2 regions of the Anaerotruncus sp. AF02-27 genome follow, and region 2 is predicted to be linked to the other one. Evidence: predicted binding sites of a transcription regulator. Region 2 holds the regulator's gene; the other holds the start of a gene.
What was found. The regulator LexA, encoded in region 2, represses DNA repair genes until DNA is damaged. The targets are predictions, from matches to a motif close to CNAACANNTGTTNG.

Region 1: uvrB (excinuclease ABC subunit UvrB) is a predicted target of LexA. The motif match lies at 3,617-3,630, and genes of this name have one in related genera.

What each region holds. Positions count from the first base shown of each region.
Region 1 covers NZ_QSBX01000002.1:55,015-60,507, reverse strand. The annotation lists gene uvrA (excinuclease ABC subunit UvrA) at 1-1,276, opposite strand, end outside; gene uvrB (excinuclease ABC subunit UvrB) at 1,341-3,350, opposite strand; gene iolC (5-dehydro-2-deoxygluconokinase) at 3,869-4,864, opposite strand; gene DWV16_RS02320 (class I fructose-bisphosphate aldolase) at 4,876-5,493, opposite strand, start outside.
Region 2 covers NZ_QSBX01000003.1:93,422-98,914, forward strand. The annotation lists rRNA gene DWV16_RS04165 (23S ribosomal RNA) at 1-1,458, shown strand, start outside; tRNA gene DWV16_RS04170 (tRNA-Lys) at 1,672-1,747, shown strand; tRNA gene DWV16_RS04175 (tRNA-Glu) at 1,989-2,063, shown strand; rRNA gene rrf (5S ribosomal RNA) at 2,080-2,196, shown strand; tRNA gene DWV16_RS04185 (tRNA-Asn) at 2,234-2,309, shown strand; rRNA gene rrf (5S ribosomal RNA) at 2,313-2,429, shown strand; gene lexA (transcriptional repressor LexA) at 2,466-3,047, opposite strand; gene DWV16_RS04200 (hypothetical protein) at 3,316-4,074, opposite strand; gene DWV16_RS04205 (heparan-alpha-glucosaminide N-acetyltransferase domain-containing protein) at 4,125-4,886, opposite strand; gene DWV16_RS04210 (DUF4358 domain-containing protein) at 5,179-5,493, opposite strand, start outside.

The DNA.
Region 1 (5,493 bases), on a different contig from region 2:
GCCCGCCGACCGTCACCGCCAACACGGTCTTATTGAGCCGAGCGCCGTGGCAGACCGGACACTCGACGCTGTTCATCCAGTTGGTGATCTCTTCACGCATCCAGCTCGAATTGGTCTCCCGGAACCGGCGTTCCAGGTTGTTGACAATCCCCTCAAAATCGGTGTAGTAGGTGCCTTTGGTAGTCCCGTTTTCACGGTGCATCTGGATCTTTTCGCCGTTGGTGCCGTAAAGCAGGATGTCAATGACCTTCTGCGAAAGCTTCCCCACCGGCACATCAAGCGAAAAGCCGTAATGCGCCGCCAGTCCTTCGTAGTACATCTGCGCGATTCCGCCTTCGGCGTAGTACCAGCCGGAGGCGCGGATCGCGCCCTCCCGGATGGTCAGGCGTTTGTTGGGGATCACAAGGTCCGGGTCGACCTTCAGGAAAGTGCCGAGCCCTGTACACTTTTCGCATGCGCCGTACGGCGCATTGAAAGAGAACATGCGCGGGGTCAGTTCCTCAATGCTGATGTCGTGGTCCGGGCAGGAGTAGTTCTGGGAGAAGGTCAGTTCTTCCCCATCTGCGTCGACGACCGCCAGACCACCTGAAAGCGCAAGCGCTGTTTCAAGCGAATCCGCCAAGCGAGAACGGATCTCCTCTTTGACCACGAGCCGGTCCACAATGATTTCGATTGTGTGCTTCTTATTTTTTTCAAGCCGGATCTCCTCCGAGAGATCGTACAGATTCCCGTCGACACGCACGCGGACATAACCCGACCGGCGCGCGGCGTCAAACTCCTTGATATGTTCGCCCTTCCTGCCGCGCACGGTCGGCGCAAGGATCTGCACACGGGTCCCCTGCGGCAGAGACATCACCTTGTCCACCATCTGGTCGACCGTCTGCTGTTCGATCGGCCGGCCGCAGACCGGGCAGTGCGGAATGCCAATGCGCGCGTAAAGCAGACGCAGATAATCGTAGATTTCTGTCACGGTGCCGACCGTGGAACGCGGGTTTTTGGAAGTGGTCTTCTGATCGATTGAAATCGCGGGCGAAAGCCCCTCGATCGAATCGACGTCCGGTTTTTCCATCTGTCCCAAAAACTGCCGGGCATAGCTCGACAGGCTTTCGACATACCGCCGCTGCCCGTCGGCATAGATTGTATCGAATGCCAGGGAGCTCTTTCCCGAGCCGGAAAGCCCTGTAAAGACAATTAGCTTGTCACGCGGGATTTCCAGATCTACGTCCTTCAAATTGTGCTCCCGCGCGCCTTTAATTACAATTTTATCAAGTGCCATCTAATTTTGTTCCTCCAGCCTGCCGCGGCATTTACGCGGCGAGATGCGCGGATTTGCCGCGCACTTATTTCCTGCCTTTCATCGAAGGCAGCCTATTCGGTTTCTCATCTTCCGCTTTGAGCTTCTGGATTTTGTCACGCAGGTAGGCGGCATGCTCAAATTCCAAAATTTTTGCCGCATTCTTCATCTCAGCGGTCAGTTTCGCAATCATCGCTTCGCGCTCCCTGTGGCCCATCTTCTTGCCGCGCTTTTTCCCAGAGGAGGGCTCCTCCTTCGCAGAGATTTCGATGATGTCGCGGACATCCTTTTTGATCGTCTGCGGCGTGATGCCGTGTTCCTTATTGTAGGCGATCTGAATCTCGCGGCGGCGGTAGGTCTCCCGAATCGCGTTCTCCATCGATTCGGTGACCGAGTCGGCGTACATGATAACCTTTCCCCCGGCGTTTCGGGCGGCGCGGCCGACTGTCTGCACCAGCGACGTTTCGCTGCGCAGGAACCCTTCCTTATCCGCATCGAGGATCGCCACAAGCGAAACCTCCGGGATATCGAGGCCTTCGCGCAGCAGGTTGATGCCAACCAGCACGTCGAACTCCCCAAGACGCAGGTCACGGATGATCTCCATGCGTTCGATCGTATCGATGTCATGGTGCATATACCGGATTTTAACCCCCATATTCTCCATATATGCGGTGAGATCCTCCGCCATCTTCTTGGTGAGCGTTGTGACAAGCACCCGTTCCCCTTTTTCCGCGCGCAGGTTAATTTCGGAAAGCAGGTCGTCGATCTGCCCTTCGACCGGGCGCACCTCGATCTCCGGATCGACAAGTCCAGTCGGACGGATCACCTGCTCGACAATCTGAGCACTTTTTTCACGCTCCAGGCTGCCCGGCGTCGCGCTGACGAAAATGATTTGATTGAGCTTCTGGTAAAACTCGTCGAAATTGAGCGGCCTGTTGTCAAGCGCGGACGGCAGCCGGAAACCGTAATCAATCAGGCTGCGTTTACGCGACTGGTCGCCTCCATACATCCCCCGCACCTGCGGCAGAGTCACATGGCTTTCGTCTACAAACAGCAGAAAATCATCCGGGAAATAGTCGAGCAGCGTATATGGCGTGGAACCCGGCGCACGGCCGGAAATAACACGGGAATAGTTTTCAATGCCCTTACAGAATCCGACCTCCTGAAGCATTTCGATGTCATAGTTGGTGCGTTCCATAATTCGCTGTGCCTCGATGAGTTTACCCTGACTCTTAAAGCAGGACACCCGTTCGTCACATTCGCGGCGGATCTCATCGATCGCTGTCAGCATCTTTTCGCGTGGAACGATGTAATGGGAGGCCGGATAAATTGCGGCGTGGTTCACGATATTTTTGACCTCTCCGGTCACCGTATTGATTTCTGTGATGCGGTCGATCTCGTCCCCAAAGAACTCCACACGGATAGCCGTATCGCTCCAGTAGGCTGGAAATATTTCCACAACATCCCCACGGACCCGGAATTTATTGCGCACAAAATTGATGTCATTGCGTTCGTACTGCAGCTCTACGAGCTTTTTAAGAAGCTCGTCCCGGTCCCGCTGCTGGCCGGTACGCAGGGAGATCACCATGTTTTTATAGTCGATTGGGTCACCCAGCGTATAGATGCAGGAAACGCTCGCAACAATAACGACATCCCGGCGTTCGCCAAGGGCCGCCGTCGCCGAATGGCGCAGCTTTTCGATCTCATCGTTGATGGCCGAGTCCTTTTCGATGTAGGTATCGGTGTTCGCGATATACGCTTCCGGCTGGTAGTAGTCGTAGTAACTTACAAAATACTCGACAGCGTTGTTGGGAAAAAACTCCTTGAACTCGCTGCAAAGCTGCGCGGCCAGCGTCTTGTTATGCGCGAGCACCAGCGTGGGCCGGTTGAGACGCGCGATAACGTTTGCCATTGTAAAGGTCTTTCCGGAGCCGGTCACGCCCAAAAGGGCCTGCTCTTTATATCCCGCGAGCACGCCCTGCGTCAGTTTTTCGATTGCCTGCGGCTGGTCTCCGGTCGGCTTATAGGGTGCATTCAGTATAAATTCATTTGACATTATTTGTTCATCCTCGACAATCGGATCTATTCGTTAATCTATTACCTGCATTTAATTGAACGCTGATATTTCAACGTTTTTATCATATCATAAATAAAGCGCAACTTCACTATGCATATTGTAACAGAAAACGGATATTTAGAGCCAATTTATTTATCTCCCAAAAACCCCTTAAATTTGTGTAAAACACCGAATTTTTTATGTAAATACTGAAAATAGAGCAAAATTGTTTAAATTCTCTAGCCTCATAATCCGATTTTAGATACAGAACATTTGTTCACCTTGTACATGGTGTTCAAAACAAATCTTCTGGTGAGCAGTATCTATTTTTTCCAGAATGATTTATACTATAAGGTTGCGTACCAAATGAGATCTCATTATAGGTGAGCTGGAAGAATAGGGATATCGTTTCTTTCGGATCGCAACCTATAGCCCGAGAAAGCGCGGCGGCAAAACGAAAGTTTTGCCGCCGCGCTTTCTCAAGTGATTCGACTATTTTAAGAAAAACCCCTCAATTCTCAATCCTGCGCGCCATATTCATGGGTGCGCATATATTCTTCGACCTGTACGAGATTTGGCATCGCTTCCGAACAGCTCTGTCCGGAAATGGTGATCGAAGAGGAAGCCGCCGCGTATTTGAGTGCTTCCGGAACCGAAATCCCGTGGATCATGCAATAGTTGAAGGCCCCGGAATAAGAATCGCCCGCGCCAAAGGTGTTTTCGATTTTGGCGGGATAGGTGCTTCCTTCATATACCTGTCCATCCGACGTATAAACGTCCGAACCTTTTTTCCCTTTCTTAATCGAGACGATCGAAACGCCCGCTTTCAGCAGACGGTTGGCCGAAGCACGGTTGTCATGGCTGTCCGGCATATAACAGTATTCCATCACGTCGAATTCCTCTCGGGTGCCAAGCACCATATCGGCCTTTTCACAGGCCATCATATAATAGATGCTCGCCTCCTGCACACTATCCCAGGTTCCCTCACGGTAGTCAAGGTCGAGTGCAATTTTTGTACCGTTCCTGCGCGCGAACTCCATGGCGAGGAAAACTGCTTCACGTACCGGAGAATGAGAAAGCGAGGTGCCGGAAATCAGGATCATTTTGTGGGAAGCAATGTACTTCTCGTCAAGCTGCGCGCAGTCGATCTGCAAATCCGCGCAGTCGTTGCGGTAAACATAATAGTTGCTTTTACGCGGTGCGATAAATTCCCCGATCGTCAGTCCGGAACGCACACCTGGCGCGGCGAACGCGATGTGGGAAATGTCAATTCCCTTGCCTTCTAGATATCGGATGACAAACCGGCCGAGGCCATCGTCCGAAACCTTGCCGATATAACCGGTCCTGAGGCCGAGATTTGCCATTGCGACCGCCGTGTTTGCAGGAGATCCGCCGACAAATTTGGAGAAGGTCGCGATCTCTTCAATTGGCCCAAAGCCGTTTGCGTATAAATCCACCGTCGCGCGTCCAAAGGCAACGACATCGCGCGGTTTTGTGCTGTCAAACTGGATCATGCGGTTCCTCCTTATTTGCTTTCCAGCTCTGCGAGATATTCTTTGGCCTGCCTGACCGAATAGCCCTCATGCACAATCTTGCGCAGGGTTTTCACCAGCGCGGTCGGATTCTGATACTGGAATACAAACCGCCCGTAGGTAACTCCCTTTCCGCCCGCGTCGATCACGTCACGGGTCATCTGCAGATAGCTGTCGATCGTACCGCCCGGAGCGCCGCCCGCGACCAGGACCCGGGTAGGCGTCCCGCGCACCACTTTTTCAAAGTCTTCCGGACTGCCCGGATAGTTGGTCTTGATGAGATCCACGCCGAGCTCTGCCGCGACGCGGGCTGCATAGAGCACATTCTGCCACGCCATACGGTCCTCTTGGGCAATCAGGTTGCCGCGCGGATAAATATGGGTGACCAGCGGCATACCGGCCGAAGCTGCCGCCTTGCTGAACTCGCTGAGCGTGCGAATCTGTTCGGGCTGGTTGTCACCGCCAACGATACAGCCAACCGACACAGCGTCCGCGCCCATGCGCACCGCTTCTTCTATATCCGCAACGATCACATCGGCGCCCGGCTGATAAGGCGAGAATGTGCTGCATTTGAGCACCAGCGGAACTCTGCCGGCATATTGCTCAAAACA
Region 2 (5,493 bases):
CTAAGGTGAGGCCGAAAGGCGTAGCCGATGCACATACGGTAGAAATTCCGTAGCTGTCGAAAGATTTAAGCAAGGGGACACTGTCAAAGGGCATAACCCAGGCGTTGGTAGACCTGGGCGAAAGGGACCGAAATTTAGTAGGGAAGTATGCTTAGCGGCAGGCGAGAAAAGCCTTGTGTATATCTGAGATACCCGTACCGCAAACCGACACAGGTAGACAGGAAGAGAATTCTAAGGCCAACGGGAGAAGGGTTGTTAAGGAACTCGGCAAGTTGACCCCGTAACTTAGGGAGAAGGGGTGCTCCTGAAAGGGAGCCGCAGAGAATAGGTCCAGGCGACTGTTTAGCAAAAACACAGCTCTATGCTAAATCGAAAGATGACGTATATGGGGTGACACCTGCCCGGTGCCGGAAGGTTAAGAGGAGGAGTGAGAGCTCTGAATTGAAGCCCCGGTAAACGGCGGCCGTAACTATAACGGTCCTAAGGTAGCGAAATTCCTTGTCAGGTAAGTTCTGACCCGCACGAATGGTGTAACGATCTGGACACTGTCTCAACAGCCCGCCCGGCGAAATTGTAGTACCGGTGAAGATGCCGGTTACCCGCGACAAGACGGAAAGACCCCATGGAGCTTTACTGTAGCTTAATATTGGATTTCGGTATTTCATGTACAGGATAGGTGGGAGACTGAGAAACCTGGACGCCAGTTCAGGTGGAGTCACCGTTGGGATACCACTCTTGAGGTACTGAAATTCTAACCTGCGGCCGTGAATCCGGTCGGGGGACATTGTTAGGTGGGCAGTTTGACTGGGGCGGTCGCCTCCTAAAGAGTAACGGAGGCGCTCAAAGGTTGGCTCAGCATGGACGGAAACCATGCTTTTGAGTGTAAACGCGTAAGCCAGCCTAACTGCGAGAGAGACATCTCGAGCAGTAACGAAAGTTGGAGTTAGTGATCCGGTGGTATGTGAGTGGAAATGCCATCGCTCAACGGATAAAAGCTACCCTGGGGATAACAGGCTGATCTCCCCCAAGAGTCCACATCGTCGGGGAGGTTTGGCACCTCGATGTCGGCTCATCGCATCCTGGGGCTGTATTCGGTCCCAAGGGTTTGGCTGTTCGCCAATTAAAGCGGTACGCGAGCTGGGTTCAGAACGTCGTGAGACAGTTCGGTCCCTATCTGTCGTGGGCGCAGGATATTTGAAAGGAGCTGTCCCTAGTACGAGAGGACCGGGATGGACGCACCTCTGGTGCACCAGTTGTCGTGCCAACGGCACAGCTGGGCAGCTAAGTGCGGATCGGATAAACGCTGAAGGCATCTAAGCGTGAAGCCGGCCTTAAGATAAGATATCCCACTGGATAACCAGGTAAGACCCCTTGAAGACTACAAGGTTGATAGGTCACATGTGGAAGCGTGGCGACACGTGCAGCAAGGTGATACTAATCGGTCGAGGGCTTGACCAAGCGGATTTTGGTCTCGCAGGGTATGAAGTTTTCATTGTTCGATTTTGAGGGTGCGGGGCGCACGAAGGATGTGCGCAGCACACCGAATTCCAAATCCATGGCCAAAGGCCATGGGTCGTCGCAGACGACACAAGCCAGGATCCAAAGGGTGGAACCCTTTGAGCGGCCGTCGGCGAAGCCGCTCCGGACAGAGTCCGGGAAGGCCGCCAATATGCGCCATTAGCTCAGTTGGTAGAGCAGCTGACTCTTAATCAGCGGGTCCCGGGTTCGAGTCCCTGATGGCGCACCAGAAAGTGAGAGGTGTGACCGGAGGGCAGAAAGCCCGGAAGGGGAAAGCACCGCATAGATAGAGGAAGCTTTTAGAAGGCATTCTGTGCCGCAGGCACACCTTATCCCGAATCCGCGGCTGAAGGCGGCGGGTCGTCGCAGACGACACCCAACGGGGGATCCAAAGGGGGGTATGTAACCCCTTTTGAACAGCCGTCGCCCGAAGGGCGCTCCGGTCCAGCAGGGCTGGGAAGGCTGTCCATGGCCCGTTGGTCAAGCGGTTAAGACACCGGCCTCTCACGCCGGTAACGCGGGTTCGATTCCCGCACGGGTCACCATTTTAATTGCATATTGGCTGGTGTTTATGACGCTGAGGTCCCACCTGTTCCCATTCCGAACACAGTAGTTAAGCTCAGCGGTGCCGAAGATACTTGGGTGGTGACGCCCTGGAAAAATAGGTCGATGCCAGCTCTGACCACAGCAGGGGCGACTCTGCTGTGGTTTATATTCCTCCTTAGCTCAGTCGGTAGAGCATGCGGCTGTTAACCGCAGGGTCGTCTGTTCGAGCCAGACAGGGGGAGCCAATTACTGGTGTTTATGACGCTGAGGTCCCACCTGTTCCCATTCCGAACACAGTAGTTAAGCTCAGCGGTGCCGAAGATACTTGGATGGTGACGTCCCGGGAAAATAGGTCGATGCCAGTATAAAAAGATCCCATCCGTAAGGATGGGATCTTTTTTTCAGTACTCCCGCTGCAGAGCCACTACGCGCCCCAGAATCGCAACATGGTCGGTCAGGATCGGCTGCATGGTGTCATTTTCCGGCTGCAGGCGATAACCGCCATTCTCCTTGTAAAACCGTTTGACGGTCGCTTCATCATCGATCAGCGCAATCACAATTTCTCCGTTATGTGCGGTGGTACACCGGCGGGCAATCACAAGATCGCCGTCCAGGATGCCCGCGTTGATCATGCTTTCCCCGCGCACCCGAAGCGCAAAGAGCTCTTTCGCATCGCCCGGCAGCGAAACAGGGATATAATCTTCAATTGCTTCGACGGCAAGAATCGGCTGCCCGGCGGTGACCACCCCAACGACCGGGACGCGCGCCACCTGGGCATTCGACAACCGGATTGACCGGTTGAGGTTGTGGTCACGCAGAATATAGCCCTTTTCCTCCAGGCTGTTCAGGTAGCGGTGGACGGTGGAAGTGGATTTAATCCCGAGGCGCGTGCAAATTTCCCGCACGCTTGGGACTACGCCGCAGTCGATCGACTGGCGTATCAGATCAAATATAGAGGCTTCTTTTTCGGTCAGTTCCCGCATGGGACGCCCTCCTTTATGTGGTGCTCCAAATGTCTCTGAGAATAGTATATCATTTTTCGAAGAGAATGACAAACAAACGTTCGCAAAAGCGTCGGAAGGAAAAGACAAATTTCTCCACTATCAATAGTTTATTCAGAGAAAATAGCACAATTTTTTAAAATTAGGACACAAGTCATTCACAACTTTTGGAAAAGAAGGGGTATAATAAAACTGTACTCAAGATAAGCCGCAAACATTTTGAGTATCTCTACCCTCCTCAAAACACACCTCAAACAGATTGGACCGGATGTGCCGCATCCGGTCCTTTTCCTTTTTCCAAATTTTCTTTCAGCAGCTCCAGTCCCGCCTTATCCAAATCTGGAGGCGGCGTAATTTTCAGCTCTGCATTGACATCGCTGTAGACGATCCGATAATAATGCTGGTAATGGGTTTCACCATTCTGGTCAAGCTCCGAAATTGTAATCCCGATCGATTCGAAGTCTCCGTCCAAGCTAATCTTTGCGGTTAGCGTATACCGCCGGTTAGAACCAGGCGCCTGTGTGGTCAGATAGCCAAAGAAGGAAAAGTCCTGATAAAACACCTCGTCACGCACGATGGGATAATCCTCCAGGATGAAAGTAGGAATACCCATGAAATCCTGACGCAGATGCTCGGTGAACCGGTTGTGCAGATCGATGAACCAATCGCCGTTGTAGGAATAATAATAGTTGTTGCCATCATAATAATCCGCTTGCGGATAGTGCCAGAATACAAACGGCTGCCGGGACCGATAGGTCAATTCCAACTTGCCGTTATCGTTATTATGAAAGGAGATTTCCTCCTGGGTGTAACTTACAAAGTCATAAAGGGAATCAAACCCAATTTCGGTGCGAATGATCTGTCCGCTTGCCAAGCGGCTTGAAAAATCTTCATAGAGCGCGAGACAGGACATTCCGGGCATCAAAACCGGTTCCGCGGCGGCAATCCGACCGCTGGCACTTGTGGAAAGCAAGAGGATGGATAAGCAGATCAGAAGGACTTTACGCACAGCCGGTCATCATCCTTTCAAAAACTGGATTTTACCGCGGAACCGCATGGCTAGGCCGCTGGGAACAGACGGAAATAAATCCATAAAAACGCATACACAATCGGCTGATGCAGCATATAGACCCAGATCGTGTGCCGTCCAACCCATGCCAACCAGGAAAATCGGGTCCGATAGCAAAATTCTGGAATCTGACCGTTTTTGGCGTAGACACCAAGGTAAGTAGCGCCAAAGAAAAGGAATAGATTTGGGATAAGCGGGAAATAGTCGGAGGAGAAAAATCCGTTCGACGGGAATCCCAGCGGAAAGAGAAAGCCAGTTTGATAGAGCATGTCCGGAAGCGGGGTCCAGAACGGCGGATACCCGAGCATCCCACGCGGAACATAAAGAGTCAGGATGAAGATGGCCACAAACAGCGGCGCGCCGAGGACGGTGGGGATTTTATCGAGCTGCTTTTCAAAGAGCGCGAACAGGATCATCGCGCTTCCGAGAAAATGCAGGATACCGAACATCACCCGCTGATCCGGCATCACAAAAAGAGTCGCGGCGGTCAGCAGGAGCCCAAGTCCCAGCACCTGCACACCACGGCGCAGGTTGTTGCGGGAAAAACGGGCGGACATCCCGGAGATAATAATGAACCCACAAGAGATAAAAGTTTGCAGCCACTGCATTGGCCTGGAGAAGAAGAACGGGAAATCCGCCCCAAAGATTACGGCCGCATCATAGGCGCCGTGATAATAGACCATCAGCAGGATCAGCAGGCCGCGCAGCTCGTCGAGCGCGCCGACACGGCGGCTCGGGCGTTTTTCATACATTGGCGTTTGACTCCTTTATCTTGCCTGGATATGGATCTGCCTGTCCGGAAACTTACGGGATTATGGCAGGAAAGAGGCGGCAGCGCCAAAGGCGCGGATCGTCCTGCGTAGAAGCTGGGAGAATAGGCCATCGGGCAGGGAGTCGGCTTTGCCGACGCATCTGCCTGGCCATAAACCCGGTATAATAGCCGCTCTGCGGCTATTATACCACAGGATGCCGTCCGGCAAAAGTAATTTTATGGAATTTTACATTGGTAAAAAAAGGACGGCCAACGGCCGTCCTTTTTTCCATTCAACTTTTGGGGATATATTTGTCAATGATCCCGCGTGCTTTTTCGGTGTCCTCGAGCATAAGCATGATCACATAATCCCCTTGTTCAAAGATCTGCGCGTCCTGCGCGATCTGATAGGAATTATAGATGTCGTAATTTTCAAACTCCTTGACACGGCTGAGCTTCACCTTTTCGAGCGCTTCGCGCACAGTGAGCACCTCGTCCTCGACAGGTTTCAGGATGAACACATCGGCCACGCCGAACCGGCCGCTTGAATACTTGACCACGTAATCCTCCAGCATGTCCGGATCAATCAGAAACTTGTCCTGCAGCAC